Regions from separate parts of the Lysinibacillus sp. 1 U-2021 genome, predicted to be linked through region 3. Evidence: riboswitches for the same ligand, from Rfam matches in the RefSeq annotation. Region 3 holds a riboswitch; each other region holds the start of a gene.
The links. A riboswitch is a leader RNA that binds a small molecule or an ion and turns the genes downstream of it on or off. The one in region 3 is predicted to bind S-adenosylmethionine.

Region 1 (10,202 bases), 1.3 Mb from region 3:
TGTCTAGTTTATCTGTTAAACCGACAATTTCAGCATACTTAGCTACTCGGCTTTTTACTTCCGCCTCTTTATAGCCTAGTAGCTTTAAGGGAACTGCAATATTATTGTAAACTGTTGCTGTTTTTAATAGATTAAAGTGCTGGAAGATCATCCCGATTTTTTGGCGTGTTTGACGTAATTCGTGAAGAGAAAGGGTCGTAATGTCTACATTGTCTATCACTACTTTTCCTGCTGTAGGACGTTCTAGTAGATTAACGCAACGAATGAGTGTACTTTTACCAGCACCACTATAGCCGATTACACCATGAATTTGTCCCTTTTTTACGTGAAGATTGATGCCATCCACAGCTTTTATGATGCCTTTTTTCGACTTGAATTCTTTTGAGATATTTTGTAATTGAATCATGCGATTGTATGCTCCTTTCTCTACCTTCTAAAAAGCAAGAATCTGCTCGTTTTCCTATAGAGGAATTTCGGCAGATTCTTCGGCTTATAGAAGCTTCCTGAATGTATTACCAACTAGGGATTACTGAACCTTTGAATTCCTCTTCGATGAATTGACGTACTTCATCAGATTGGTAGGCCTCAACGAACTTTTTAATTGTTGGATCATTTTCATTTTCAGCACGCACGACAATATAGTTTACGTATGGAGAATCAGTAGATTCCAATAAAATAGAGTCATCTTTAGGGTTAATGCCAGCTTCTAATGCAAAGTTTGTATTAATAGCTGCTACATCTACTTCACTAAGTTGTTTAGGAATTTGAGCGGCCTCTAATTCAATGAATTTTAAATTCTTTTTGTTTTCTTCTACATCACGGATCGAGGCTGTTAAGTCTGCGCCCTCTTTTAACTTAATATAGCCAGCTTCCTGTAAAACAAAGAGGGCACGGGCTCCATTCGTTGGATCATTTGGTAAGCCAAACGTTGCTCCGTCAGGAATGTCATCAAAGGATTTATATTTTTCTGAGTAGATACCCATTGGATTTAAAATCGTTTTGCCCACTGGTACTAACTCTGTATCATGATCTTTATTAAATGTATCCAGGAAAGGCTCGTGTTGATAGCTGTTCGCATCAAGATCACCTTCAGCTAAGGATGTATTAGGTAAAACATAGTCAGAAAATGATTTTAGCTCTACTTCTAGCCCGTTTTCTTTTGCTACTTTAGCAGCTACTTCTGCAATTTGTTCGTGTGGACCAGAAGTGACGCCTACAACGATTTTCTTTTCATCAATTCCTTCAGCTTGGCTTTTACTATCTTCTTTAGAGCCACAGCCTGCTAAAGCTGCTACTAATGTTAAACTTGCTAAACCTACTAAAAATTTATTTTTCTTTTTCATGAAAATACCTCCAAGATTGTTTTTATCGGTTTTTTGAAAATAAAAAAACTCTCTTACAAATTAAGAGAGGCTCATGAAAAGATGTCCTCTCTTATCTATCAAACGAAGATCGTTTGCAGGATTTAGCACCTTCCTTTAAAAAGGAGGTTGCCGAGCTTCATAGGGCCAGTCCCTCAGCTACTCTTGATAAGAGATTTATAATATTTTTTTGTAATTCCGATAGAACTAATATAATTTATAGGGTATAGTAAGTCAATAAATAATTTTTAAATTTTTTATATAATTATAATATTTCGACACAAAAGAGGGATAACAATGTCTGTAAGAGTTAATTATGGTATAGGTTCATTTGGTAAGGTTATTAGTGCTCGTTTTCTAACGGGAACAGATATCATTGAAGGGATTGAAGCGCTTTGCGAAGAGAATAATATAGAGTCAGCAACAATTGTAAGCTGTATTGGCAGCTTTCAAAAAAGTAGCTTTGTTTATTTAGTGCCAGATGCAACAGCTCAAATTCATGTTCGTTTTAGTAATGTGATTGAAAAAGAGGGACCACTAGAATTTATTCAAGGTTCAGGTGTGGTGTGTAAGCGAGATGGTGGATATGAGACACATTTCCATGGTTCTATGAGTGATCAATGTGGTGTAGTATCGGGTGGGCATTTAATAAAAGGGGGAAATCCTGTTATAACTGCTGACATCGTGTTGGCAGAGGTACAAGGTATTCAACATATTCGAAAATGGGATGATGAAACAGGTCATGTTCAATTTTATCCATTAGAAGATGGTTTAGGGCAACCAAGGAAAATTGAAAAATAGTAATAATCCTGTAGCTAGAGATAGCTACAGGATAAGGCACATTATCTATTAAACAATTGTAATTGCTCGATTCTATGGATTGCTTCACGTAAGCGCTCCTCACTAACTAGCAACCCTACGCGCACATAGCCTTCACCATATTGACCGAAGCCATTACCTGCTGCTACAGCGATATCAGCTTTTTCGAGCAATAGATCAGCAAACTGTTCACTTGTATAGCCTAGTGGTACAGGGAGCCATGCGAAGAAGGAGCCTTTTGGAGCCGTAACATGCCAGCCAATTCTTCTAGCTTCTTCAATGAGTACATTTCGGCGACGCTCATAAGTAGCTCGTAGTTCATCCGCACATTGCTGGGAAGCTGTCAGTGCTACTGCTGCAGCTTGTTGAATGGCAGGGAACTGACTACAAAACAGATGATCCTGAATAAGATTAATAGCAGCAATAATCTCGGCATTCCCTACAGCGAAGCCTATACGCCAGCCAGCCATATTATAGGTTTTCGATAATGTATACATTTCAACTCCTACTTCTTTTGCACCATTTGCTTGAAGGAAGCTAACTGGTTTATTACCGTCAAATCCTATTGCCCCATAAGCAAAATCATGTGATACGATAATATTGTGTTCCTTCGCAAAGCGAACGGTCTCTTCAAAAAACGCAAGTGATGCTGTACCACCTGTAGGGTTGTTTGGGTAATTTAAGTAAAGAAGCTTTGCCTTTTCTTTCACTTCATCAGGTAATGCATGATAATCAGGTAAGAAATCATTTTCAGCAAAAAGGGGCATTACTTCAAAATTGACGTCTCCTAGTACGACACCTGATAGGTAATCTGGATAGCCAGGGTCTGGTAAGAGCATCGTGTCACCAGGGTTTAACACAGCTAAAGGTAGCTCTACTAGACCAATTTTTGTTCCACCAAGAATCGCTACCTCTGTATCAGGATCTAGTTCTACCTGATATTCACGTTGATAAAAGTCGGCCGCCGCTTGGCGTAATTCAGCGAGACCTCTAAATGGTGAATATTTGTGGTTTTGAGGATTTTCAGCCGCTTCCTGTAATGCTTGAATGATGTGAGTAGGCGTTGGCTGATCGGGATTTCCTTGCCCAAGGTTAATGACATCACGCCCTTCTTCTAGGGCCAAGTTTACTTTTTGAACGAGTGCTGCAAAAAATTGAGTGGGTAGTTGCTGTAGTTTTTTAGAGAATTCCATGCATAATCACCTTTTTCAGAATATAATAATTATTATTGAAGAATATGAAGCAAATAGTATTACTTTTTCTGTTAATTGTCTAGAGGAGGAATAGAGATGAAAATCGGTTGTATTCAATTAAATGTTGGCTTTGGCAAAGTGGAAGAAAATTTTGCACGTGCTGAAGAGAAGATTCGAGAAGCTGCAAAACAAGGGGCAGAAATTATTGTGTTACCTGAAATGTGGAATACAGGCTATGCTTTGGAAAAACTACCTGAGCTAGCAGATATCGATGGTGAGCGGACACAAGCCTTTTTAGCTAAACTAGCTAAGGAACTAGATGTACATATTGTAGGTGGCTCTGTTTCAACAAAGAAAGGCGACAAATTTTATAATACGATGTATACCTTTGATCGTAATGGAGAGCTTGTAGGGGAATATAGCAAGGCACATCTTTTCCGTTTAATGGACGAGCATCTTTACTTAGAGGCAGGGAATGAAATGAATCGTTTTGCTCTAGGTGACATTGAAGCTGCTGGTGTTATTTGCTATGATATTCGCTTCCCAGAATGGTTACGAGCCCATGCATTACAAGGAGCAAAGGTATTATTTGTACCAGCGCAGTGGCCAACTCCAAGGATTGACCATTGGAAAACATTGCTACAGGCTCGGGCAATTGAAAATCAATGTTTTGTCATAGCCGTTAATCGTATTGCAAAAAAGATAGAAAACTTTAATGGGCAATCCATGATTATTCAGCCTTGGGGAGAGGTACTTTGGGTTGGTGCTGAGGACGAGGAAGTAGCGGTGATCGATGTAGACTTTTCTATTGTTGATGAAGTACGTGGAAGAATCCCTGTTTACGATGATCGCAGACCTGGACTGTATCAGGATGTAGTTGTGAAAGGGTAATAAAGGGCACGCTTATGAGGGGAGATAGCCTTTTAAGCGTGCCAACTTTTTTCTAGCTCTTATCCTCGATCAATGAATTGGCTAGTAGCATAAATTCAAGTGTAATGCGGTTATGCCCATTCATAAAATTTTTGCCTAGTAAACTTTCAAGCTTTTTTAAGCGGTGATAGAGTGTTTGACGAACAATAAATAATTGATTCGCTGTTTGCTGTTTAGAGCCATTTGTTTGTAAATACACCTGCAATGTTTCGAGAAGCTTACTATTATATTTTTTATCGTATTCAATAACGGGCTGTAAATAGTCGTAAATCACTTCCTGTAAATCCACCTGCATTTGTAATTTATAGATTAAATGATATAAATGCAGATCATCATAAAAGAACGAGGACGTTTGTACTTTTCGACAAATATATAAGGTTTCTAGTGCAGTTTGATAGCTTTTAGGAATTTCATCTACATCACAAACGACCTTCCCAATAGCTATCTGATAACCTTGTGCCTGCTGCTTTTTATAGAATTCAGTTTTGACCAAAGAGGAAAACATGTTGTTTAGCATATCACGAATGGCTTTACTATCTTTTGTATGCAGTAAAATAAAAATAACATAGCTTTTTCTTTCAAATAAAAATGGAATAAAGCCATGTTGCTCAAAGAGATTACGATAATAAAGCTTACTATAGACTACATCCTCCTGTGCCTTTGTCAACGTATTAGGAGAAGCCAAAATAAAGACAGTGCCACTAGAATGTGTATAGTTAGTATAATGTGTAACGATAAATTTATAAATTTCCTCCTTAGACAGTTTTTGATCAATCCAATCAGCTAAAATCGAAGCATCCTCAATATTCTTTTTTTCCTCAATATAAAACTCTCGCATTAAAAGCTGTGCCAATGCTGTTGCTGTGCGATCTAATATTAATAATTCAAATTCGGAGAAAAGCCCATCTTCTCGATAAATTGATAAATCGGCATAATGTTGATCAAATAGAAAAATAGGCTCATGTTTAAACTGCTGAGTCGATGTATTCAATGTTAGGAATTGCTGCCGCTTTTTATGAGCCATATTTGGGAAAAAGACAGGTTCTCTTCCCTTAATGGAGAACATAATTTGTATTTTTAATTCATTATACATATTTTGTAAAATGTCATCCGTGTTTTGTCCCAATACTGCATTTTTGTTCAATGTTTGTGAGTAAGCTTCTAGTGAAGAAATCAATAGATATTGCTGATTGATAATTTGGCTATGTAAATCCTGTGTAATACGAACAAAAGGAACTGCTTCATGGAAAACAATAATAGGAAACTGGTGACGGTTGGCAAGTGTTAAAATCGCTTCAGGAACTGCTTGAATAGAGGTGCCATATTCAATACAAAGGGCAGCACAATTTTTTTGAATGATGGCTTCTATAAAGGATACAAAGTCCTCAATACTATGTTGGAGACTAAGCCCTGTAGTTAATACTAACTCTTCACCAACTAAAAAATTATCAACATGTATGATTTCTAGTACATGTGCCCATTTAACGCTCCTTGTTAATCCCTCATGACCTGCAACTACCTCTGCATTTTGAAAATATTTATTCTGTAAAACGTCTAGTACTTTTAGTTGAAATGGGCTCATTTTTGCCCCTCCTTTTGACATGCGTGTCTGTGGTTAGAATTCAATAATTTCTGCTTGGTGATAAAAATTTACTCATAAAATCGTTTAAAAATTATTTTAAGAATATTTAGTCTATTTTACATTATGTATAAAACAAAAGTATAGAATTTTACAGTTTGTCTATTACTTCAACGTTATGAAAGATGTAAGATTTTTGTAAGCGATCAAGCAATCTACTAAAAGAGGTGACAGATATGGGGCAACAAACGCATTTACAAAGAGGATTAAAGAAGCGGCATATGACGATGATTGCGATTGCCGGTGTAATCGGTGCTGGACTATTTATGGGGAGTGGCTCGGTCATTAACCTAGCTGGTCCAGGGGCAATTTTATCGTATATATTTGCAGGAATTATCGTTGTATTAGTTATGCGTATGCTAGGTGAGATGGCGGCAGTCAATCCAACGAGTGGCTCGTTTGCTCACTATGCACATGAAGCCATTGGTCCGTGGGCAGGTTTTATGATTGGATGGTTGTACTGGTTTTTCTGGGTGATTGCCATTGCTTTAGAGGCAACAGCAGCAGCTGCCATTATTCAATATTGGTATGATGGGATTCCTTTATGGCTATTAAGTCTGTTATTAACTGTAGCACTTACATTAACAAATGTTCTTTCTGTCAAAGCTTTTGGTGAGTTTGAGTATTGGTTCTCTCTTATTAAGGTTGCAAGTATAGTCGTTTTTCTAGGTCTTGGTGCATTTATTATCTTTGGTATTGCTCCAAACTTTACTGCTGTTGGTATGACCAACTTAGTTGAGCAGGGTGGTTTTTTACCAAATGGTTTTGGTGCTGTTCTAATGGGTGTCGTTATCGTTATTTTTTCATTTATGGGGACAGAAATCGTTGCGATTGCTGCTGGTGAATCGGATGAACCGTTAGCCGCTGTCACAAAAGCTACCAATTCTATTACTTGGCGTATTTTAATTTTCTATGTAGGCTCTATTGCAGTTGTAGTGACGCTATTGCCTTGGCATTCCTCAGATATTTTAACAAGTCCTTATGTAGCGGTACTTGATTATATTGGTATTCCTGCAGCTGCACAAATTATGAATTTTGTTGTTTTAACTGCAGTATTATCGTGCCTAAATTCTGCACTTTATGCTACATCAAGAATGGTATTTTCTTTAGCGGAAAAAGGAGAAGCACCAAAAGCATTTTTAAAATTAAACAAAAATGGTGCACCTGTCAATGCCATACTTGCCGCAACATTTTTCTCATATATTGCGGTCATTATGAACTATGTGTCGCCAGATAAAGTATTTATGTTTTTATTAAGTTCTTGTAGTGCTATTACGTTGATTCTTTATTTAATCATTGCCTTTTCACAATTAAGAATGCGACGGAAGATTGAGCAAGAAAATCCAGAGCTATTAAAGGTGAAAATGTGGCTATTTCCATATTTAACATATTTAACAATAGTAGCAACAACAGCATTACTCATTGCGATGTTCTTTATAGAGTCTATGCGCTCACAAATATTATTTACATGCGTTATTGTGGCCATTGTGATGATTTTCTATATGCTGACTCAAAAGAAAAAGGTGATCAAACAAGCCGAAGAATCAAGTTCTCTTTTCACAAAAGACGAGTTTGATTTTGAACAATAAGACGAAAAAAGGAGTGGTCCATTATGACAGTTCAACAAGAAATGAAAACGCTAACACATTTTATCCAAGGAGAAGAGGTCACAGGCACAAGTAACAGATTCTCTGAAGTATATAATCCGTCAACAGGTGAGGTTATTGCAAGAGTACCCCTTGCTTCAAGAGCCGAGGTAAAGCATGCTATTCAGTTAGCTAAGGAAGCCTTTCCAGCATGGAAAAAAACATCAATTGGGAAGCGGGTAGAAGTGCTACATCGTTTCCGTCAGCTGTTAGTAGAAAGACAGGAAGAACTTATCAATGTGATTTGCCAGGAAAGTGGAAAAACTAAGGAAGATGCGAAAGGTGAAATTGTCCGTGGGATTGAATCTGTGGATATGGCGATCAGTGCCCCACAACTGCTAAAAGGAGAGTATTCCGTCAATGTAGGTGGAAATATTAATGCTTTTTCTGCCAAATCGCCTCTTGGTGTAGTAGCAACCATTGCACCATTTAATTTCCCTGTTATGGTACCACTGGCTATTACAAGTATGGCTGTTGCGGTAGGAAATGCCGTTATTCTAAAGCCATCTGAACGTGTACCTATTTCAGCATTATATTTGAGCCAATTATGGAAAGAGGCAGGTCTACCAGACGGTATTTGGACAGTGGTTAATGGAGATAAAGAAGCAGTCGATGAACTATTAGAAAATAAAGAGATTCAAGCCATTTCATTTGTTGGCTCAACGCCTGTTGCTGAATATATCTATCAAACTGGGACAAAGCACAATAAACGTGTCGCTGCATTTGGTGGTGGAAAGAACTTTATGATTGTTATGCCTGATGCCAATTTAGAACAGACAGCAAATGCCTTTTTAGGAGCAGCATATGGCGCAGCATCTCAGCGTTGCATGGCTATTTCTGGTGCACTCGTTGTAGGGAAGGATACGGAGCAACGATTTACGGAAATATTGAAAAATAAAATTTCCGAACTAAAGGTAGGGCCTTATACAGAGCAAGACGTCGATTTTGGTCCTGTTATCACTAAACAATCAAAGGAAACGATTATACGTTATATCGATGGCGCAGTCAGTGAAGGAGCGAATCTTGTCATTGACGGAAGAAATCCAAAAGTATGTGAATCGTCAAATGGTTTTTATCTTGGTCCTACTTTACTTAATCATGTCACACCAGAAATGACGATCTTCAAAGAGGAGGTCTTTGGTCCAGCACGTATTGTAGTAGGGGTTGATTCACTACAAGAGGCTATTGATTTAATAAATGATCATGAGCTTGGCAATGGTGTCACAATGTTTACAAGCAGTGGAGCGGCAGCGCGTAAATTCCAAGAAGAAATTGAGGTGGGCATGGTAGGGGTAAATGTGCCAATCCCAATCCCAGTTGGCTATCATAACTTTGGTGGGTGGAAACGATCTAAGTTTGGTGAAGGGCATATGTTTGGTCCAGATCAGGCGAGGTTCTTTACAAAGGCAAAAACGATTTCTGAACGTTGGCCCGACGAGACAGAGGATACAACAAGCTCCTTTGCGTTCCCAAGTAATAACGATGCGAAAAACTAAAATAATAATAAGGGGTGTTTGGCGATGACGCAGATCAATCTTAAAAGCGATGTTTTAGCAAAGGATGAGCAATATGTTTGGCATTCGATGAAACCCTATAATCCGCAAGCCACGTATGTAGTAGAGAAATCTGATGGCGCAAGAATCACTGATACAAATGGTACGGAATATATTGATGCGATGGCTGGGCTATGGTGTGTCAATGTTGGCTATGGTCGTAAAGAATTAGCGGATGCAGCACATGAACAAATGATGAAAAATGCTTATGCACCTTTATCTCAGGGACATTTACCAGCAGTCGAATTAGCCGAAAAACTTAATGAAATGCTTGGTGGAGATTATGTTATTTTCTTCTCTAACAGTGGTTCAGAGGCGAATGAAACAGCTTTTAAAATAGCTCGACAATACCACCAGCAAAAAGGACAAAGCTCGCGCTATAAAATCGTCTCTCGCTACCGTGCTTATCATGGGAACTCATTCGGTGCATTAGCGGCAACAGGGCAGGCGGAGCGTAAATATAAATATGAGCCTCTATCACCTGGCTTTATCCATGTTGCACCACCTGATCAATATCGTGAGCATGAAAGTGAGACTATTGCACCATTAGATTTAGCGAGTGTAAAGGCCGTAGACAAAACGATGACCTGGGAGCTGGGCGATACAATTGCAGCAATGATCTTAGAGCCTATTATTACAGGTGGTGGTGTCATTATGCCTCCAGAAAACTATTTAAAAGGTATTGAAGAAGTATGCAAAAAACACGGCGCTTTAATGATTGTGGATGAGGTTATTTGTGGCTTTGGTCGTACAGGGAAGCCATTTGGATTTATGAATTATGGTGTAAAGCCTGATATTATTACAATGGCCAAAGGAATTACAAGTGCCTATTTACCATTATCAGCTACAGCGGTAAAGCGTGAAATATATGAGGCGTTTACTGGATCAGATGCATACGGCTATTTCCGCCATGTAAATACATTCGGTGGCTCACCGGTGGCATGTGCAGTCGCATTAAAAAATATTGAGATTCTTGAGCAAGAGGCTTTATTTGACCGTTCCAAGGAGATTGGTGCAGCAGCACTAAAAACACTGCAACAAGAATTACAGCATCACCCAAA
Region 2 (10,202 bases), 920 kb from region 3:
CTTCTAATACTTGTATAGCGTCATCATTATAGACGCTAGGTGACTGTTTATTCGTCAAAAAAATTCCCCTCCAAAAAACAAACACATGTTCTATTTATGTTCTCATCCTAATAATAATAGCATTTCCTGTCAATAGCTAGCGACAGGTCCAATAAAATTTTAAAATTTGCTCACAGTTTTGATCTTTTTTATTAATAGTAAACATCTTCAACAGTTGCTTAAAATTGGTATTTGAGCAAGACAGACTGCTTCTAGCTTCCATCATCATTTGACGCATTGAAGCCTACTTAGTTGCAAAATAAAGTGGTGATGCTTGCACACTACCTCGTGCCTTGCGCTGAAACAGGATAAAGTTAGACTTCTATTCTACCAAAGGAATGAGCGATTGACAAAATTGCCATTTTGCCTATATTTTTATAAAGGTTTTAGTGCTTCCTACAAATTTACGTCTAAAAGCCTAGTCCTCGCTAATAGATTCTCTTTTGTATTGATTCAAGACTTCGGATGAAATCTCCTTCATAACATTGTAGATTAGCAAGAAAAAGTGTAAAATACTTGTTACAAACTATTAGTACCAAGTGATGGACTATGAATGAAAGGAGTCCAACTATGATCAATGGACTTATTATTTTATGTGCTTATCTAATCGGCTCTATACCTTCTGGATTATGGATAGGCAAAATTTTTTATAATACCGATATTCGTGAACACGGGAGCGGTAATCTTGGTGCGACCAATACTTTTAGAACATTAGGGAAAAAGGCTGGTATTATTGTTACAGTGATGGATGTCTTAAAAGGGACTGCCGCTGTCTTACTCGTGACACTTCCTGTTTTCTCTGATACTACACTCCATTCTTTATTACTGGGCCTTGTCGCAGTAATCGGTCATATGTTCCCGATCTTTGCCAACTTCCGTGGTGGGAAAGCTGTGGCAACGTCAGCGGGTGTATTATTAGGCTATTCTTGGCCACTCTTTGTCCTACTATTTATTACCTTTATTGTGACTTTAAAAATCACAAAAATCGTCAGCTTAACATCAATGATAGCCGCTTTAGTAGCGCTTATCTATGCAATCGTTTATTATTTTATTACAGGTGACTTTGCATTAGGCATCTTGGTAGCCTTTTTATTTACCTTTATTATTTATCGTCACCGTGCCAATATTGCCCGTATTAAAAACGGCACCGAACCAAAGGTAAAATGGCTGTAGGAAGAGAGGAGCATTTGAAATGAATATTGCATTGACAGATGAGGCCCTACAATGGTTCAAACATGAAATGGAAGTTGAACCTGGTGATACAATTCGTTTTTATGCACGCTATGGTGGCTCAAGTCCGTTTCATGAAGGCTTTTCGCTAGGCATGACACGTGAGGAACCTATTGCCATAGGTGTACAGACAGAAATTGATGGTGTTATCTATTACATTGATGAGAAAGATCTTTGGTTCTTTAACGATCACAATTTACATGTAGATGTTGATACAAGTAAAGATGAATTACAATACGACTATCGTACATAAAACAGTCTGTCCTTTCCATACATGAAAGGACAGACTGTTTTTTTATTTATCACAAACAAGGACACACGAAAGTTGCAAGTGATGTAATATTGCTACAAATAGCTAGATTTTTCATATCTCTTTCGTTTATCTCTCAAAAAAATTGTCCATTCTAAAGGTAATGAACGACCTTTTGAGGAGGAAAACACATGTCCATGTCTAGCAATAACGAGACCTCCCCATCCCATACAACGAACGATTTATTGTATACTTCCCTATCTAAAAATATAAAAATCATTCAACAGTCACTAGGGCATAGTAATGATATTATCATACGTGAAATTGCGATTGGAGAAACTGATCCCCATAGCCTCGCCATTATTTCCATTGATGGCCTATCGGATAAAACGACTATTTCTGATTCTGTTATCGATAAACTGATGGCAAATATTGAAGAAGAACAAGATATTGAAATAACAACCATTAATCAATATGTTCGAAATTCCTATTTAACAGTAGGCGATGTGACGAATATTGAGCATTTCACAACACTCTACAATGCCATTCTCAATGGTGAAACGGTTATTTTATTAGATGGCTTTGCCGAAGGGATTGTGACAAGTACTAGAAGTGCCAAGGATCGAGCTGTCACGGAGCCATCGACGGAATCCGTTATTCGCGGACCGAGGGAGTCCTTTACGGAAACCTTGCGTACGAATACAGCGCTCATTCGTCGCAAAATTAAAAGTCCGAATCTCTGGATTAAGTCCCGTGTTATCGGAGATGTGACACAAACAGATGTAGCGGTGATGTATATAAATGGCATCGCCAGTGACAAAATCGTCGCAGAGGTATTGGCTCGACTAGATCGTATTAATATTGATGGCATTCTGGAAAGTGGCTATATTGAAGATTTTATTCAAGACTCAAAAAACTCGATGTTTCCAACCGTCTACAACTCCGAACGTCCTGATGTCATCGCAGGTGAATTATTAGATGGCAAAGTGGCGATTCTAGTTGATGGCACACCTTTTGTCTTAGTCGTACCAGCGCTATTTACATCCTTTTTACAATCAGCAGAAGATTATTATCAGCATTGGATGATTAGCTCACTCGTACGTATACTGCGTTTCTTTGGTATCAGTCTGGCATTAGTAGCACCATCCTTGTATGTGGCGATTACTACCTTTCACCAGGAAATGCTACCGACACCCATGTTAATTAGCATTGCTTCACAAAGGGAAGGCGTACCCTTTCCTGCAGTAGTAGAAGCGCTTATTATGGAGGTTGCCTTTGAGGTCTTAAGGGAAGCTGGACTTCGTATGCCTCGGACAATCGGTCCTGCGGTATCCATTGTAGGTACTTTAGTTATTGGACAGGCAGCAGTTGATGCAGGCGTCGTATCCGCTGTAATGGTAATTATTGTAGCCTTAACAGCGATTTGTAGCTTTCTCTTCCCTGCCTATGGCTTATCGAATACGATTCGTGTACTACGTTTCCCATTAATGATTTTAGCTGCTATGTTTGGTTTATTCGGTGTAATGTTTGGCATTATGCTAATTATTCTTCACCTATGTAGCATTCGTTCATTTGGTGTACCTTATTTAAGCCCATTCGCACCATTGGTATTACAGGATCAGAAGGATGCATTTTTGCTGTTCCCGCGTAGAAAATTACTTACACGACCTCGTTTAGTCAATCAAAAAAATATTGTTAGAGGACATAACTATATCAATCTAAAAGGCAGGAAATAACAACTGGATAAATGAGGAATGGAATATGGCAAAAATAAAATGGATTTGCTTACTATGTATCCTCACAATACTGTTAAGTGGCTGCTGGAGTAAGCGTGAATTAAATGAATTGGCCATTGTCGTAGCATTGGGCATTGACAAAATAGATGAGGAATATGAAATTACGGTTCAAATTGTTGATCCTAGTGAAATTTCAATGCGCCAAGCTTCCACTCAACGCTCTCCTGTCGTTAGCTATCATTCGAGAGGTGAGACCATCTTTGAGGCCATTCGCAAAATGACGACTATTGCAGCACGAAAACCTTATTTTGCCCACCTTCAAGTGGTTGTATTAGGGGAAGATCTCGCAAAAGAAGGCATTAGTGATGCACTTGATTTAATTGTAAGGGACCATGAATTTCGTAAGGATTTCGACGTCATTATGTCTCACGATGCAACAGCAAAGGATGTATTAAATGTACTAACACCCATTGAAAAAGTTCCTGCTAATAAAATGTTAAATTCCCTTGATGTCTCTGAGAAGGCTTGGGGCTCCACAATAGCTGTTAATATTGATGAATTAGTCAATACCTTAAGCAATAAGCATAAAGGGGCATTAATTTCTGCTATTGAAGTTATTGGGGATAAGAAATTAGGGGTAGATCAAACAAATGTGCAACGTGTTAAAACACCTGTGCTATTACGTTATACAGGTTTAGCAGTCTTTAAAGGCGATAAATATATAGGGCTACTGACTGAGAGCGAAAGCAAAAGTATTAGTTTTCTTAATGACAAAATTCAAAGTACGATAGAAATCATCGCCTGTCCTAATAAAGGGACCTTGTCTACTGAAATCACCCAATCCACTACAAAGGTGAAAGGGTCATTTAAAAACGGGAAACCGAAAATCGATGTCCATATTAATGTAGAGCAGAATGTTGGAGAGGTCGAATGTGTTATCGATCTTACCAAAAATAAATCGATTGATTACGTTAATAAAAAAACAGCCCAAGGGATTGATGAACGCATTGAAAAAACTGTAGAGAAAATTCAACAGCAATATGAAGTCGATGTTTTTGGATTTGGGGATGCCCTACATCGGGCAGATCCAAAGCAGTGGAAAAAAATCAAGGATGACTGGACTTCCATTTTTCCAGATTTAGCAGTGGCTGTTCATGTCAAGGTAACTACCCAAGGTTCGGGTACGATGCAAAATTCATTATTAAACAAGCCAAAGGAGGAGTAAATGATGGTGCTAGCCATAGCTATCTTGATCATCGCGATAATTATTGCGCTTATTTTTATTCCAAAGCTAAAAAAGCAACAGGATAGAAAAGCCATTATTGTATTCTCCTTTTTGCTACTTATTGGAACGGCTTTAAATATGGGGATTGCCCTTAAAATCCATATTCCTAGCCCATTAGATTTGATTACCTTTATCTTCACACCGATTAGGGATTACATTGTGTCATTCACAAAATAGAAAGATGGACTAAGAAACGGAGGGTAGCTTGATGGAAAAAGAGATAATTAGTTCAAGACAGTTTACAGTCGTTACCTTCCTCTATTCTATCGGTACAGCGATTTTAATTATCCCTTCGAGTATTACTGGTGCCGCTAAGCAAGATGCTTGGATAGCGGCAAGCATTGGTGTTCTGCTTAGTTTACTGGTACTAAAATTATTTTTAACACTGGCCAATCAAACACCGTCCCTAAACTTTATCGAGGCCAATGAAAAAATACTTGGGCGTTTTTTTGGGAAAATCACAGCAATTTGTTTCCTAATTATGACCTTTCTTTCGGCTGGAGAATTACTCTATTTTATCGGTATTTTCATGAAAACGGAAGTAATGCCAGAGACACCGACATTAGCATTTGCCCTACTGTTCAGCATCCTTATTATGTATGCCGCTTATTTAGGGATTGAGACCTTTGCCCGTTCGGCAGAAATCCTCTTCCCATTGTTTACCTTTATTTTTATTTTTTTCGTCCTTAGTATTACCCCTCAAATTACATTTGAGAATATTCAGCCTCTACTAGAAGCGACCAAAGCATCTATGTTTTATAGTATTGCACGCTTTATGAGTATCTTTTCCTTTCCATTAATTGTATTATTGATGCTCTATCCTACTGGCGTCAATGTACAGCCGTCTGCACAGAAAGGGCTATATATTGGGGCAATTTTTGGCGGAATCGTCTTAGTTACGTTGATTGTCCTATCGATTCTTGTATTAGGTCCTGAAAACACTGCATCAAGGACATTTCCTAGCTATGCCTTAGCACAAAGAATATCTATAGGGAATTTTTTGCAGCGCATAGAAATCATTATGGCATTTATGTGGATTTCGTCTATATATATTCGTACATTTATGTATTTCTATACGACCGTTGTTGGACTTGCACAAATATTGAAGATCAAGGATCATCGTCCACTCATTATACCGATGGGTATAATTGTTATTGGACTTTCTCAAATTGTTCATCCAGATATTGTGCATTCTACTAATTATAATAATGAAATTTGGCCAATCTTTTCCTTTATTTTCACCATTTTATTACCTATACTTTTGCTGATTGTAGTAGTTATTCGCAATCGTAAATCCAAGGCTCAAAATAACGAAACACCTCAGCAGGAAACAGAAAATGACAATCAAAACGTCTAATTTCTTCTAAGCTAGAAAAGAAATTAGACGTTTTATTAATTAAATATGATATTCGATTTCATCTACAAAATCCCATTCATATGGTGTTTCTTGGTAAACATAGTAGTTCAACCAGTTAGAGAATAATAGATGCGTATGGGCACGCCATGTATTCATTGGCACTTGTGTAGGATCGTCATTCGGGAAGTAGTTCACAGGAACGGCGATATCTATGCCCTTCGCCACATCGCGACTGTACTCATCGGCTAGCGTTGTCGCATCATACTCTAGATGGCCCGTAATCATAATATTTTTATTATCTTTTGATTGTACAATAAATACCCCAGCATCCTCTGAATAGGATAATAATCGTAGATCTGGATGATTGCGAACCTCGTCAATCGAAACAGATGTATAGCGTGAATGGGGCGCAGTAAATAAATCACTAAAGCCACGTACCAAATCTACAGTTAAATCTGTAATCACATGGGAATAGACGCCTGAGCATTTAGCAGAGAGCTCAACCTTCCCAATGCCATAATGATGATACAATGCAGCCTGTGCCCCCCAACATATATGTAGCACGGATGTCACATTCTTTTTAGACCAATCCATAATTTCTGAAATTTCCTGCCAATAGTTGACCTCTTCAAAAGCCATTTTTTCTACTGGTGCACCAGTTATAATCATACCATCATAGCGTCGGTGTCGAATCTGATTGAACGTTGTGTAGAAAAGCTGCAAATGGGATTTACTCACATTTTTAGACTCGTGAGTGGCTGTATTCAAAAAGGTAATATTCACCTGTAATGGTGTATTCCCCAATAAACGTAATAATTGGAGCTCAGTTTTTTCTTTTTCAGGCATTAGATTTAATATTAATATATTTAATGGACGGATTTGCTGTGTTTTCGCACGATCTTCTTCCATGACGAAGATTTTTTCCTCACGTAAATGTTCTCCAGCTGGTAAATTTTTCGGAATATTAATTGGCATCTTGCTTTCCCCTCTCTATAATCACTCTCTTTTAGCAAACCTAACTTGCGTACATTGCAACGAAATTAAAAAATCCTCCTCATTCCATACGAGATAGAATGAGAAGGATTTTTTTCACGTCCACTCTTATCTCTCAAAGGAAAAAATCCTTTGCTGGAATTAGCACCTTTCTAACAATCGTTAGAGGTTGCTGAAGCGTCATCGGGCCAAATCCCTCAGCTTCTCTTGATAAGATTATTTAATTATCTTGAATTGTAACACGAACTAGTTAGAATATCAATAATTCATCGAATATTTTGTGATTCATGTGCATGTTCCTTGCTCATTTGATGTACACTAAGCTTGCTATATGTGGTGTTTCTACATTTAAAATTTATGGTAAACATGCCGTAATTATGTTACCATATACTTTTAGTAAGAGAGAGGAACGTGAATAGTTTGATTAAAATTGAATTTCCAAAACCAGATCTAGTAATCCGTCAACGTGAACAAGATTTAAAACCAGGTGATGTGCCAATCACACCTTACTTCGGTTTTATTGACTTCCATAAAATCACACGTGATAAAGGCGGCATTTTCTTATTCTATAATGACAAGAATGAGCTATTGTTTGTTGGGAAAGCACGTAAAATTCGTCAACGTATTAAAAAACATTTCGAGGATAATGTATCTCCGATGAAAAACCATCGTGAAGAAGTGTTCAAAATTGAAGTCTATGAAGTAGAAGACCCAATGGAACGTGAAATTTACGAAACATATGCGATTAATACTTTCCGCTCTAAATATAACGTAGATAAAGTCTTTTATTAGACATCACGTAAAGAAACCGAAATCTCATCTAAAGGGATTTCGGTTTCTTTTATTACATAATGGTCATACGATCAATGGGCGTACTCTGACCGTTTATTCGCAAATCAATGGTATCAAGCTCAGGATTCTTGACGTTGATTTGAAAAACATAGGGCTGAGCCTCTTTCCTTTGCTCGCTGCCTTCTTCTAATTGGATGATAAGCCTATTTCCCTCAACTGTAATACTTGCCAATACATTCCCTTTTGAATAATAAACAAGGTAATATGGAGCATCCTTTTCATGCAATAGTTGTATTCTGTCATTAGAAACGATATTTTTTTGGACATTATCTGGGACAACCGTTAGCTCATGAATCGTTGGTGGATCGGTAGGTGGTGTAGCATTACAGGCTCCTAGCATTAGTAGGCTTATTAAACCTAGCAACACGAATTTTTTCACGTAACTCCCCTTCCTTATACGACTATTCTAAGAAAAAAGCTTTACGCTCCTTAGCAATCCAGTCTTCTAACTCCTGATCATCACGTTTTACTAACCGATTGATGAGCACATCATGCCATATATAATCCTCTAACAAATAAATATGAACCGGATCATTGGTGATAAAGGCCGTCTCTTGGGTAGATGGAGAATGACCATAAATCATTTCCTGACCATCTATCGATAAGATAAACCAATGCGGTGTAGACGCTTTTTTTGTATAATGTGTGGCTCTATGCTGGTCAATTGAGGCGAGATGCTCTCCTACATACAACGTAATGCCATGAACAGGAACATGCAGCGCCACCTCTTGCAAATCTTCACGTAAGGCATCATACATATCTTCCCACATCGACAGCATCACTTTTTTCTTCGCCTTCTTTAGAAGTGACTGACAATAGTTGATAATGGATTCCTTGCCCTTCAGCATGACCACTTTAGGCTCAGCTTCCTGTACTTTTTCCTCTAATTTCTCTAATTTCCCGCTTATAGACGTAAAATTCGACTCCCAGCGCTGTTGCATTTGCTGTAAGAACACAGACACAGGCATTGCCGAATAGGTCGTTTGTTCTGCGGTCTCTTCTTTTAACACGATGCCCTTTTCTACAAGGATATTTAAAATATCATACACTCTTGCACGTGGTATGCCAGAATTTTTACTTACCTGATAGGCACTGACATGACTTTGCTGAACAAGTGCCGTATAGGCCTTTGCTTCATATTCTGTAAAACCCATTTCTTTCAGCTGGGTGATTAATTCCTCCATGTAATCCCTCCATTATCTTTATTATAGGCTACCAATGTGAAGATTTGCCAATGAAAAAATGGGGTTTACAGCGCAAATAAATTTAGTTACTATTTCAGTAGTAACTAATTATAAAGAGGTGTCATATGTTGTTTGAAATCGATGTACATATTCTCATACTATTAATTTCTTTTGGATTTCTGGCGGCTTTTGTTGACTCAGTAGTGGGAGGGGGCGGTTTAATTTCACTACCAGCCTTACTATTTGTTGGGCTCAATCCAGCTGCTGCGGTTGCCACGAACAAACTAGCAGGAGCTATGGGCTCGCTCACTTCCTCTATTTCTTTCTATCGTTCTGGCCAGCTGGACATTCGCTCTGTCCTCAAATATTTTCCACTAGCATTTATCGGATCATTATGTGGTGCTTGGACTGTGCATCTGATTAATCCAGCATTACTAAAGCCATTAATGCTTGTTATGCTGGCGGCTGTTGGGGTATATACGATCTTTAAAAAGGATTGGGGTGCCGTCTCTACCGTAAAAAATCTATCTAAAAAACATTTGTTTTTATTTATGCTGCTATTATTTGCTATTGGTTTTTATGATGGATTTCTTGGTCCTGGGACAGGGTCGTTTTTAATCTTTAGCTTCTTACTGGTAGGCTTTGATTTTTTAAAGGCGGCTGGTAATGCAAAGTTTTTAAATTTGGCAAGTAATGTGGCTGGTGTTTGTATGTTTGCTTACTTAGGTCAAATTCATTATGTTTATGGTCTAGTCATGGGCATTGCGCAAATTGGTGGGGCTATGCTTGGCTCACGGATGGCAATCAAGAAAGGAAGTGGCTTTGTCCGCACGCTATTTATTGTCGTTACAATGACATTACTTGCGAAAAATGCCTATGATTTTATGATGCATTAAAATAAACGCCACAGAATTTGAAATCTGTGGCGTTTTGGCGTTAAATCATAAGCTTTTCGTTTTTAAATTTATGACTAGTGGACAAACTGACAATCACAAAAATAAAGAAGGATGCGACAATTGGTATCGTGACTGTATGCATACCAAAGACGGAAGGATAAAACCGATCAATCATAATATACAACAACATGCCTGAAATCATTGACGCAATCGCTCCGTATTTATTCGCTTTTTTCCAATACAATCCTAAAACGACTGTCCAAATAAAGACAGCCTCTAGTCCACCGAAGGCAAATAAGTTCAACCACACTAATAAATCAGGTGGATTGAGTGCAAAGATGACAACGGCTAGGCCAATGACTGTTGTTACAAGAAAGCTT
Region 3 (10,202 bases):
TTGGGGAAAACAGGACTATTTAGGATTAGATGTTCCTGAGTTCGACATTACCGGTAGCATGGAAACATTATTACAAGCCAAGCCTGATTTAATCATTGTAGATGGTGCCGCGGACCAGGCAAAGTATGAGGAATACTCAAAGGTAGCGCCTACTTACCGCTTGAAAGAAGATATTCTACAAGATCCACGTGAAATTACAAAAACAATAGCTGATGTTTTAAATATTCCCGATAAGGCAAAAGAAATGGTTGATCGATATGAGCAACGTGTTGCCGATTTAAAAGCAAAACTAGATGAATCAATTGGAGACGAAACAGTTGCCGTTGTACGACTAAATGTAGCAGATAATACATTAGCATTATTTGGCATTAAAAATCGCTACTCTGGCTACATTTACACAGAGACAGACTTAACACCACATCCATTAGCCCGTGATATGACAGAGTTCCACGAGGTTTTATCAGAAGAGGCTATCACGGAATTAGATGCGGATCATATTATCCTTTTCCCTTCAAACGGTACATGGGAGTCTAAAGAAAACCAAGAAGCCATTAAATGGTTAGATAGTACACTATGGAAAACACTCCCTGCTGTAAAAAATGGGCATGTCTATATTGCTGATCGCACATATTGGCAATCTGGCGCAATTACAGCCAACTTGCTAAAGTATGATGATTTAGAGAAATGGTTCGTCAAATAATTTTCAAAAGAAAGCTCTTAATGAGGGCTTTCTTTGGCTTAGTGTTAAAAAACAAAATAATCAATAGCACTTTTGCGAAGGAGAAAATGGATAGGTGTTGTCACTCATCACTTCTTCACATTGAAATAAGTGCCTATCCTCTCTTTAATAGACTTTTTTGTTCCCTACTGCTAGTACGAAAGAAGAAAAGACACGTTAGCAGCATGGTTGATTGGAGTGGAGCCAGCGTCACTCCTAGGGGATTTAGCGTCACAGGTGAGACCCTGGAGCGAACGCAAGTGAGTGAAGCGGCTCATCAGACGCCACCTGAAAAGGACGCTGGCGGAGGGGAAATCAACCCCTTGCCTTGCTAAAGGGGCTTTTTCTACTAGTCACATGATCTTTTTTCAACAACATGAAAGGAAGCTCTTAATGAGGGCTTTCTTTGTGTTGTTCTGCCAATTCAAAAAAAGGGGTGAATTATCAATGGGTAACTTAACACATGTTTATACGTTACAAAATATCTCTTATTCAATTCAATCATCAAAAAAGTTATTGATTAGTAGTGACTTCTATACACTTTTCATCGTAATGAATGGTAGCGGAAAGCTAGAAATAGATCATGACATCATTCATTTTAGTGAAGAAAAGTACATATTGATTCCGCCAAATAACACGGTTAGTATCCATATTCAAAGTGAGCACCTTTGTTTTTATCAATTACATTTCAACATTGTCAATCTCAGCAATAGTCAGAATTCATATAGTCATTTTACAAGTATCAGCGAACGACATCTTCTCCCCTTTTCACAATGTCATAGACTGCTAGAAGTCATCTATCAGAACAGGTTAGCGGAGGATGAACACACGATTTTTGAACAGCATGTACACTTTCAAGAGCTGATGTTATTACTCCTACATCCAACCATACCCAAGCAGATGCAAAAAAATGATCGACAATCTGTTGAGCAGTCCATTAACCATTTACATAAACATTTTGAAAAAGAGTGGACGGTTGAGCAGCTAGCACAGCTAGCTGACGTACCAAGATGGAATTATACGCGCATTTTTAAAGATATTACGGGACAAATTCCTCTTCACTATTTAACTAAACTTCGTATTGAAAAAGCTAAGCATTTATTAATGACAACAAATGATCGAGTATTTGAAATTAGCCAGTCTGTCGGATTTAATAATGAGTATTATTTCAATCGTCGCTTTAAGGAACATGTCGGCATCTCTCCAGGACAATATCGAAGAAATCAAAGCAGCCATCTACGTGTATTTGCACCATTCTTAGAAGATTTCTTTGTTGCGCTTGGGATTACGCCAATTGCTCAATTCAGTCATTCAAAATGGGGAAAACAAGACTATTTAGGTCTACAGAAAGTGCCAGATATTGATGTACAAAATAGAGAAATGGATCGACTCCTTTACTATAAGCCAACTTTAATTATGTTAGATTCTGGTGTAGAGCGTTGGGAATCCTTTCAGCACTTAGATGAAGTAGGACCCGTCTGTCATCTTTCACACCCTGGAGAGAATTGGCAATCTACGTTATTTAAGATTGCAGATCTAACAGGAAAAACCTCCTTGATACAAGACGTAATCCTACAATATGAAGATAAAGTACAACAAGCAAAAGGAATTCTTAGCAAATCAGTTTATGGGCAAAGTGTGGCATTTCTCCGTATTTCAGCCATTAGCATTACTCTATACGCCGGTCCTGAATGTGGCTATACGGGCCCCATTTTATATCGTGACTTAGGTTTAATGCCACATTCACTAGTATGGAGTATTCCGCACAATCAACGTAAAGCACAACTGACATTTGATCAATTGTTGCAATTAGATGCGGATCATTTATTTATTACATTTGATAAGCAACATTCCATTTATGAAAATGAGGAACGTGCTATTTTAAAAACTCCTACTTGGAAAAACCTAGCTGCCGTTAAAAGCAGCTGTGTCTATGAAGTAGACTTTTTAACATGGATGAATTATGGCATTTTATCACATAGTAAAAAAATTGATGATGTCTTGAATGTACTTGGCTAAAAAAAGCTTACTTTAGCTTCCTTTTTAAATGGTGAGGAGGACAAACATTGCACCGCAAAATAACACCGAATGTAGTTTGGCTACATAAGATAGGATATCAGTTATAGGATAGGAGGAATGACCTTGTATTACAATCCTTATCCGTATTTTGTGCATCCCTATCATTATCCAACATCGCCTATCGCTAATCATTTTGCCATTAGACCCTTTTCGCAACATTTAGCAATGCCGACCAATAATCCTTTTCCACCTGTCGATACACACAAATTAAAAGCTTCAGCAACACGGATAAAGGCGATGATGCAGCAAGCCCAATTACTTACGGATAAAATAGATAGCTCCCAACAATTCGCACATGATTTAATGAATGCTGCTCAACTTTCAAATAAAACAGAGGTTGAAAAATTAATCACATCAACAGGTATTACGATGAAATTTGAAACGAACTATACACCAGACAGTTTTAGAATACGTCTGATTGATAATGATTGTTGTGGAGTCACCTTGAATTTGAATTGGTGAAAATTCCCAGTGAACTTGTAAACTATAAAAAACTATGCTAAAGTGTTTGTATTGTTATTTCTGAAAATTCTTATATTACTTTTCTTATCAAGAGAGACGGAGGGATTGGCCCGACGAAGTCTCAGCAACCAGCTAACAGTATGGTGCTAATTCCAATTGGCAAAATGATCAGCCTTGAAGATGAGAAGAAGAACTACCGTTGTTTCAAGCAGGAGTCCTCTTCTATTAGGGGACTCCTTTTTATTTACCACTATTTTTTACAGAAAGCAGGGAAATCGATGTCTAATGAACTTTTGCAAGCATTGCAATTACTAAAATCGAAACAGTGGGTTGATTTAACACATACATTCGGCCCTAATTCTCCACATTTTTTTATGTTTGAGGACGCTAAATTTGAAACGTTATTTTCTCATAAGGATGGTTTCTTCGCTCAACAATTCACGTTCCCTGGTCAATATGGCACACATATCGACCCACCCATTCATTTTGTGCGAGATACTCGCTACTTAGAAGAATTAGAACTAAAAGAGCTTGTTCTCCCCCTTGTTGTTATTGATAAATCACAGGAGGCTGCGAGCAACCATGATTTTTCATTAAGTGTTCAAGATATTCTTGATTTTGAGGACAAGCATGGAGAAATTGAAGCAGGAACATTTGTAGCATTACGTACAGATTGGAGTAAGCGCTGGCCAGATAAAGAGGCTTTCAGTAATAAGGATGCAGATGGACATAACCATATCCCTGGCTGGGGTTTAGAAGCTTTACAGTTTTTACTACAAGAACGCAAGGTAAGCGCAATTGGTCATGAAACATTCGATACGGACTCTGCTGCTGATTTTCGTAAAAATGGCAAGCTAGATGGCGAATATTTTGTGCTTGACCAAGACACCTATCAAATTGAGCTAATGACGAATTTGGACAAGCTACCTGCGAAAGGCGCTATCATCTTCAATATCGTACCTAAGCCAGAAAAAGCATCTGGCTTCCCTGTGCGATCTTTTGCTATTTTGCCATAACATAAAAGTCGGTATAGCGTATACCGACTTTTATTTTTGTCCATTTCTTTTTTTAAATAAAAAATAAGCAATGAGCATCCCTATAATAAATAAAAGAATAAGATAGATACTGTAATGGGTTAAATAGTATCCAACAAATCGCCATTTCTCTCCAAGCATCTTTCCTAATGATATAAATGTGAACGTCCAAATAAATGCCCCTGTATAGGCAAAAAGAGCAAACTTTCTATAAGGATAATTATTAATAGCCGCAATATAAGCTGTCAAATGGCGTACCCCTGGAATAAAATAGCCAATTAATAATAGGGTAGGTCCTATTTTTGTAAACATCTTTTTCGTAAAGTCAATTTTTTGCTCGGTAATATGAATTTTAGGGCCATATTTCTGCAATAACGGTAAGCCAAAACGATAACCAATATAGTAGCTTAAGGTAATGCCTCCAATCGCACCAATCATTGCACTGACTAAAGCAGGAATGTGTTCAAGACTTTCTCGGTAAACACTATAGCCTACATAAGTCAGAAACACCTCATCAGGAAGTGGCACCCCAACAATACCTCCAATTAGAATCACGATAATCCCAAAATATCCGTAATGTTCAATTAGAGACTGCACGTGATGTGCCATAAATCATCCCACCTAAAATTTATTAAAATCTACCTGCTATATATAGTGTAGCCTCAGCGCTCTAAATGACTTGAAGCTGACGTAAAGCAAAATTGATACCGCCATCCGTAGATTTCTTTGTAACAAAATTGGCAGCACTTTTTAGAGCTTTACTGCCATTTCCCATGGCAATTCCTACTCCTACATACTCCAACATATCAATATCATTATCCCCATCCCCAAAGGCAATCGCATTCTCAGGGTCAATGTTAAAATGATCAAGCACCGCTTTAATAGCTATAGACTTCGAAACATCCTGCTGTAAGACATTCACAATATAAGGATGCCAACGCTGCAAAAATATATTCGAAAATTGGCTAGTATATCTTTTTTCAGCCAGCTCATCCGCATATAAACACATGAGAAAAACCTCTTCATCTACAATTTTTTCATTTATAAGTGGAAAATCCCGTAAAGATAAAGTTTCTTGCATCGCTCTTAAAGCTACTGGACTTTGTATGCTATTCATAGATAACTCCTCTGTAAAAAATGTTAGGCTATGCTGCTGTTCCTGTGCAAAAGCCTGTATATTGTAGACAATTTCTTTGGCAATCGGAGTTTTATGTATGACAAGTTCCTTATGTTTCACATAGGCCCCATTTGCTGTAATAAAGGTTTCAATCCCCAGCGCTTTTAATTCATAGCACATAGATAAGGGTCTTCCAGTAGCCGCTACAAGATGAATTCCCTTTTCTTGCAATAGCTGAATAGCTTGTTTTGTACTTTCTTCCACACAGCCATCCTCGTAATTAATCAATGTGCCGTCTACATCAAAAATCACGATATTACACTTCATTTTGAGCACCTCCATCATAGTCTTTTAGAACCAATTGATTTAAATTTACAATTCTTCTCTCTTGAAATATGTGAAAGTATTTTGACAAACTTTAAGCAAACTATATAACTTCCATTTACACCTCCGATAAAAACTATTACAAGCGTATTTATAATAATATTTAACTAAAAATTCTTTGAATATATTTATTTTAATAATTCTAAAGGAGTATACCAAAGAACACAAAATTGTTAAAATAAAAGATAATATCTTAAATACATTGAATGATAAAATCTTACGTATAAATAGAACAAAAGAAATAAAATTTTAGAGTACGCAAAGGAGTTGATTCTTATGGCATTTAACATTTACTACTATGAAAGTAGTGTGGATTGTAAATTTTGCAAAAAGCAGTTTACAACATATAAAGTTCGCCCTAATCGATATAAAATTATCGAAGAACAAACGGATTTCATGCCTGTTTACGATGGCCTAAACCCTTTGCTATATGAAGTTGCCGTATGTCCACATTGTGGCTATGCCTACCATAAATCTATGACACGGACATACGGACCTTTCATGCTACTCATTGATGAACTATACATTAAAGAGCTCCAGAAACCTATGGATATCTGTCAGGAACGTACAATTGATGATGCCATTATCAGTTTTAAGCTCGCCTATTTAGTATCCCGTGCGTCAATGGAAGAATCTCTTTTAATGGCGAATTTCGCTTTAAAAATCGCTTGGCTCTATCGTTTAAAAAAAGACGAAGAATCCGAAAAGCGCTATCTTTTTGCAGCGAGAGACTTTTATAGTAAATCCTTTGCCTCTAATCAAGAAGGTGGAGAGAGAATTCAGTTTTTACATGCTGAATTAAGCCTTCGACTTGATGATATTCCTGAAGCTAAAAAAGGATTTTCACGCTTAATCGCTGATCGAAATGTTTCGCCGAAATATCGCAAGCTTGCACGCAATCGTTGGGAAAATTATAAATATGACGAACAACCTATAACAATTAATGAAATCATTCATTAATGGGACGAGGAGATGATTAATTATGTTGCTATTTCAAAGGAAAATTGATGTGAGAGAAGAGGATATATTTTCAGAGCTGCATCATTTTTTATTAAGAAAAAATAATCGCTACCTAACAAACGATGAAGTTGTCGCTTTAACAGGCGTGTCATCTGAGTTGCTTTACAAATGGGTAAAAGCAGGAAAATTAAAGAACTCCATTTTTCCTAATTTAGGGGCTCCATGCGAACGATGTGGACAGATTACCCAGGCTAAAATTTGCGTAAGCTGCTCTTCCTCCATTGTTGGGACATTAAAACAAGAAGAAAAGGATCGTGCATGGTTTAACCAAATTCAACGTAACCATGTAAGAGCAAGTACTTATCACTATAAATAGCATTCCAACATCTCCATCAATTGGAGGTGTTTTTCTTTTTTACATACTAAATTTAAACTAATTTTAAACAAATTCTTCCTAAACTTTAAACTTCCCTTCCTATAATTAGTATCAATATAAAGTGAAGGGCTGATAACTAATGAGGAAAGCTAGGAAGCATAAGGTTTTATTAAGTTTTGCACTGGCCAGTTTAATGACAATAAGTGGAGTAGTGAATGTCTCTGCTGCTGTCCCTGTAAATGAGCAGATTACGGAAAACGATTCTGCTGTCAAACAAGCTAGGACTTCTAATGAAACATTACTTGATTGGAAAAAATGGGCGAATGACCATGCATACAGCCTGGCATCCATCCAGCCTGAAACGTTTAATGGACAAAAAATTCCCGCTAACAAATTTGAGGATTTAGAGATGCTAAAACCTTTATTACATGATAAACGTATTGTCTTTTTAGGGGAAAGCTCTCATGGAGTGGCACAATTCAATCTAGCGAAAACACGTTTAATACAATTTTTACATCAAGATATGGGCTATAATGTCCTTGCCTTTGAAAGTGGTATGGGTAATGTGATGAATGCTCAAGGACAAATTGATAAACAAGCAGCTCTACAAACAATGAAAGATGCCATTTTCGGCGTTTGGTGGACAAAAGAAACTTTGCCTCTGTTTGACTATGCAAAATCAACTCAAGCAACAGAGCAACCTCTTGTACTTACTGGCTTTGATATTCAACAGCAAGGAGCATTTACGAACGGAGATTGGCTGCAAAACCCCAAGTTGGCTCAGCAATTCAATGAAGCTGAGAAGCAGCTTGCTGAATGGAGCTCGGGGAAAGATTTGAAGGGCTATCAAAAAGTAAAAACTACTATAATTGATGTGTATAAACAGGTAAAATCACAAATACAAATCAAAGAAAAAGAGCTACAGGTAGCTTATCCAAAAGAGCCTCATATTGTAAAACTAATGGATCGCACTCTAGCAGATCGTATTCGACTAGCAGACGAATATATAGAGTTAACAATTCAGTCCAATATCGACATTGAACAAAATAATATAGAATCATTTTTGCAAACTATGGAATGGCGAGATCAAGCAATGATGGAGAACTTACTTTGGCTAGCTGAAGAGGTGTATCCAACAGAAAAGTTTATTGTATGGGCTCATAACGATCATATTCGTAAAGCACAATCGAATGTAATGGGATCTCCTTACCCAGTTAAATTAATGGGGGAACGTTTACCTGATATCTATAAGAAATATAGCTATGTATTAGGTCTATACATGGCTAGTGGAGAGACAGCAAATAATATGGGAGAACCTATGCCTGTTTTACCTCCTGTCAAAGGATCTATTGAAGATATTCTGTCTTCAACAAATAACCCTTACACATTCATCGATTTACGCAATCGTCAAAATGAACGAGGCAACTCATGGATGTTTGAACCACGCTTATCCTATAGTTGGGGAATGATCCAGGAAAGTCTTGTTCCGCGCGACCAATACGATGGTATACTTTTAATAGATCAGGTGGATAAACCAACCTATATCAAATAATCTCTCTTATTAAACAATAGCAAACTAGGAAATCTAGTTTGCTATTGTTTTAAGTATTCATCGATATAGTATCCCATTCTTCGCCTTGATATCCAATCATCCAAAATAAGCCTCTACGTCTTTCCATCACAACACTTTCATTTAATGCTAAAGGAGCTTCTTGTCCATTGATGCGGCTATCTACACAAGCCCAATGTAATCTGTAAATTTTATCCGCCTCATCCACTATATCTTCCTTACTGCGCAATACCGTTTGACCATAAAATTGCTCAAATGTCTCACAACGAGAAACTACTTGAATTGCATATTCACAATCACATACATCGTCAGGGAAATTTAGCTCTTCCACAAGTCCCAATGCCCAAATAAGTGTCCAATAGGCTTCATATTGCCATGATATATTGACTGCTTCTTGAGCACCAGGATGCTGAGCCTCAAGAAAGAATTTTTCATGCTCCGTTAAAAATTCATGCACCTCATATGTACGTAGCATATTGGTAAAGAACTCTCTAGACTCCTCAATATCACCCTTCTGTGCTACATCACAAGCAAATTGAATAACAATCAACAGGGCAACCGCTCTTCTTGCAATATCCTCTTGGCTTTTAAATTGGAGATTTTCTACTGGTGGTAGCTGAGGAAGCGATGACGCATAAGGTATCTCCTTCTCTGTTAAAAAAGCTATCGTTCTATTTTTTCGTGCCTCTCCCTGTGCTGATGTGACCTCTTGTGCATGTATCTTTCTTGTGCAAGCATGTGGTTGAAAATCAGATGGACCTGATTCTCCATTAGGATAAACAATAACCATACCGTTCTGATCCAACAAAGTACCATCTGATAGGAAACCAATCCCCCCTATGCTTGCTAGTAATTTTATAAATTGCTGCATATGGTCTTCTGTCATCTCTTTGTCCATTTCGATTGCAACGACCGTATTGAGCACTGCTATTTGAATCATTATGCGTTCTTTTAGCTGTTCATCTTTAAATGGAATTTTATCGTAAAAGCCCATCATCCCAGGTATATTTTTTGCAAAATAATCAGGGTTCGTATCTTCAGTTAAAATGTTTATAGAGCATTTATATTTATTAAATAAACCTCTTGATTTTAATAAATATTCGTTTTCATCTTTTTCAATAATGAAGCTTTTTGCCAATACATCGGATAGTTTATCCTGAATATCATCTGTATCATTTTTGGAAGCGAATATCGTAAACTGGTTCAATCTACTCTCTCCTTAGTCGCATATAGCATTTTAATAACCAATTTTCCAAACAACTAAGCGCTTGGCTAAACAGCTGTTTATTTTTCTGTAGCACCTCATGTTCAACCCAATACGCCAGCAAAGGACGCCATTTTTCTTCGTCTATCATAGTTGTAGGTGTGATTCCCCGCTGCATCATTTGACAAATAGCTCGGATGGATGTTAGCCTCTCTACTTCGTTGCCATTTAACCACTCATATAACGTCTCTGCACTTGGCTGTGACTCAGCCAAAAGTGTATCCCACCCATCAATAGG

Region 1: another riboswitch for S-adenosylmethionine. It lies ahead of QH639_RS25580 (MetQ/NlpA family ABC transporter substrate-binding protein); the one in region 3 lies ahead of QH639_RS06090 (cyclase family protein).
Region 2: another riboswitch for S-adenosylmethionine. It lies ahead of metA (homoserine O-acetyltransferase MetA); the one in region 3 lies ahead of QH639_RS06090 (cyclase family protein).

The regions. Positions count from the first base shown of each region.
Region 1 covers NZ_CP123966.1:4,824,281-4,834,482, reverse strand. Annotated here, with positions in the region: gene QH639_RS25585 (methionine ABC transporter ATP-binding protein) at 1-406, opposite strand, end outside; gene QH639_RS25580 (MetQ/NlpA family ABC transporter substrate-binding protein) at 513-1,343, opposite strand; SAM riboswitch class I at 1,432-1,536, opposite strand; gene QH639_RS25575 (PPC domain-containing DNA-binding protein) at 1,659-2,162, shown strand; gene QH639_RS25570 (pyridoxal phosphate-dependent aminotransferase) at 2,204-3,373, opposite strand; gene QH639_RS25565 (carbon-nitrogen family hydrolase) at 3,470-4,264, shown strand; gene QH639_RS25560 (PucR family transcriptional regulator) at 4,317-5,885, opposite strand; gene QH639_RS25555 (amino acid permease) at 6,119-7,531, shown strand; gene QH639_RS25550 (CoA-acylating methylmalonate-semialdehyde dehydrogenase) at 7,555-9,084, shown strand; gene QH639_RS25545 (aspartate aminotransferase family protein) at 9,109-10,202, shown strand, end outside.
Region 2 covers NZ_CP123966.1:232,014-242,215, forward strand. Annotated here, with positions in the region: gene parE (DNA topoisomerase IV subunit B) at 1-58, opposite strand, end outside; gene plsY (glycerol-3-phosphate 1-O-acyltransferase PlsY) at 610-1,212, shown strand; gene QH639_RS01205 (HesB/YadR/YfhF family protein) at 1,232-1,522, shown strand; gene QH639_RS01210 (spore germination protein) at 1,711-3,255, shown strand; gene QH639_RS01215 (Ger(x)C family spore germination protein) at 3,281-4,480, shown strand; gene QH639_RS01220 (hypothetical protein) at 4,481-4,717, shown strand; gene QH639_RS01225 (GerAB/ArcD/ProY family transporter) at 4,749-5,897, shown strand; gene metA (homoserine O-acetyltransferase MetA) at 5,937-6,872, opposite strand; SAM riboswitch class I at 6,996-7,107, opposite strand; gene QH639_RS01235 (nucleotide excision repair endonuclease) at 7,311-7,682, shown strand; gene QH639_RS01240 (hypothetical protein) at 7,735-8,121, opposite strand; gene QH639_RS01245 (TrmB family transcriptional regulator) at 8,144-8,926, opposite strand; gene QH639_RS01250 (TSUP family transporter) at 9,052-9,822, shown strand; gene panF (sodium/pantothenate symporter) at 9,863-10,202, opposite strand, start outside.
Region 3 covers NZ_CP123966.1:1,149,921-1,160,122, forward strand. Annotated here, with positions in the region: gene QH639_RS06075 (ABC transporter substrate-binding protein) at 1-700, shown strand, start outside; gene QH639_RS06080 (helix-turn-helix domain-containing protein) at 1,166-2,737, shown strand; gene QH639_RS06085 (YuzC family spore coat inner layer protein) at 2,855-3,259, shown strand; SAM riboswitch class I at 3,341-3,446, shown strand; gene QH639_RS06090 (cyclase family protein) at 3,538-4,275, shown strand; gene QH639_RS06095 (DedA family protein) at 4,306-4,902, opposite strand; gene QH639_RS06100 (Cof-type HAD-IIB family hydrolase) at 4,964-5,737, opposite strand; gene QH639_RS06105 (DUF2225 domain-containing protein) at 6,071-6,754, shown strand; gene QH639_RS06110 (hypothetical protein) at 6,777-7,130, shown strand; gene QH639_RS06115 (erythromycin esterase family protein) at 7,270-8,682, shown strand; gene QH639_RS06120 (DUF4272 domain-containing protein) at 8,732-9,907, opposite strand; gene QH639_RS06125 (SMI1/KNR4 family protein) at 9,909-10,202, opposite strand, start outside.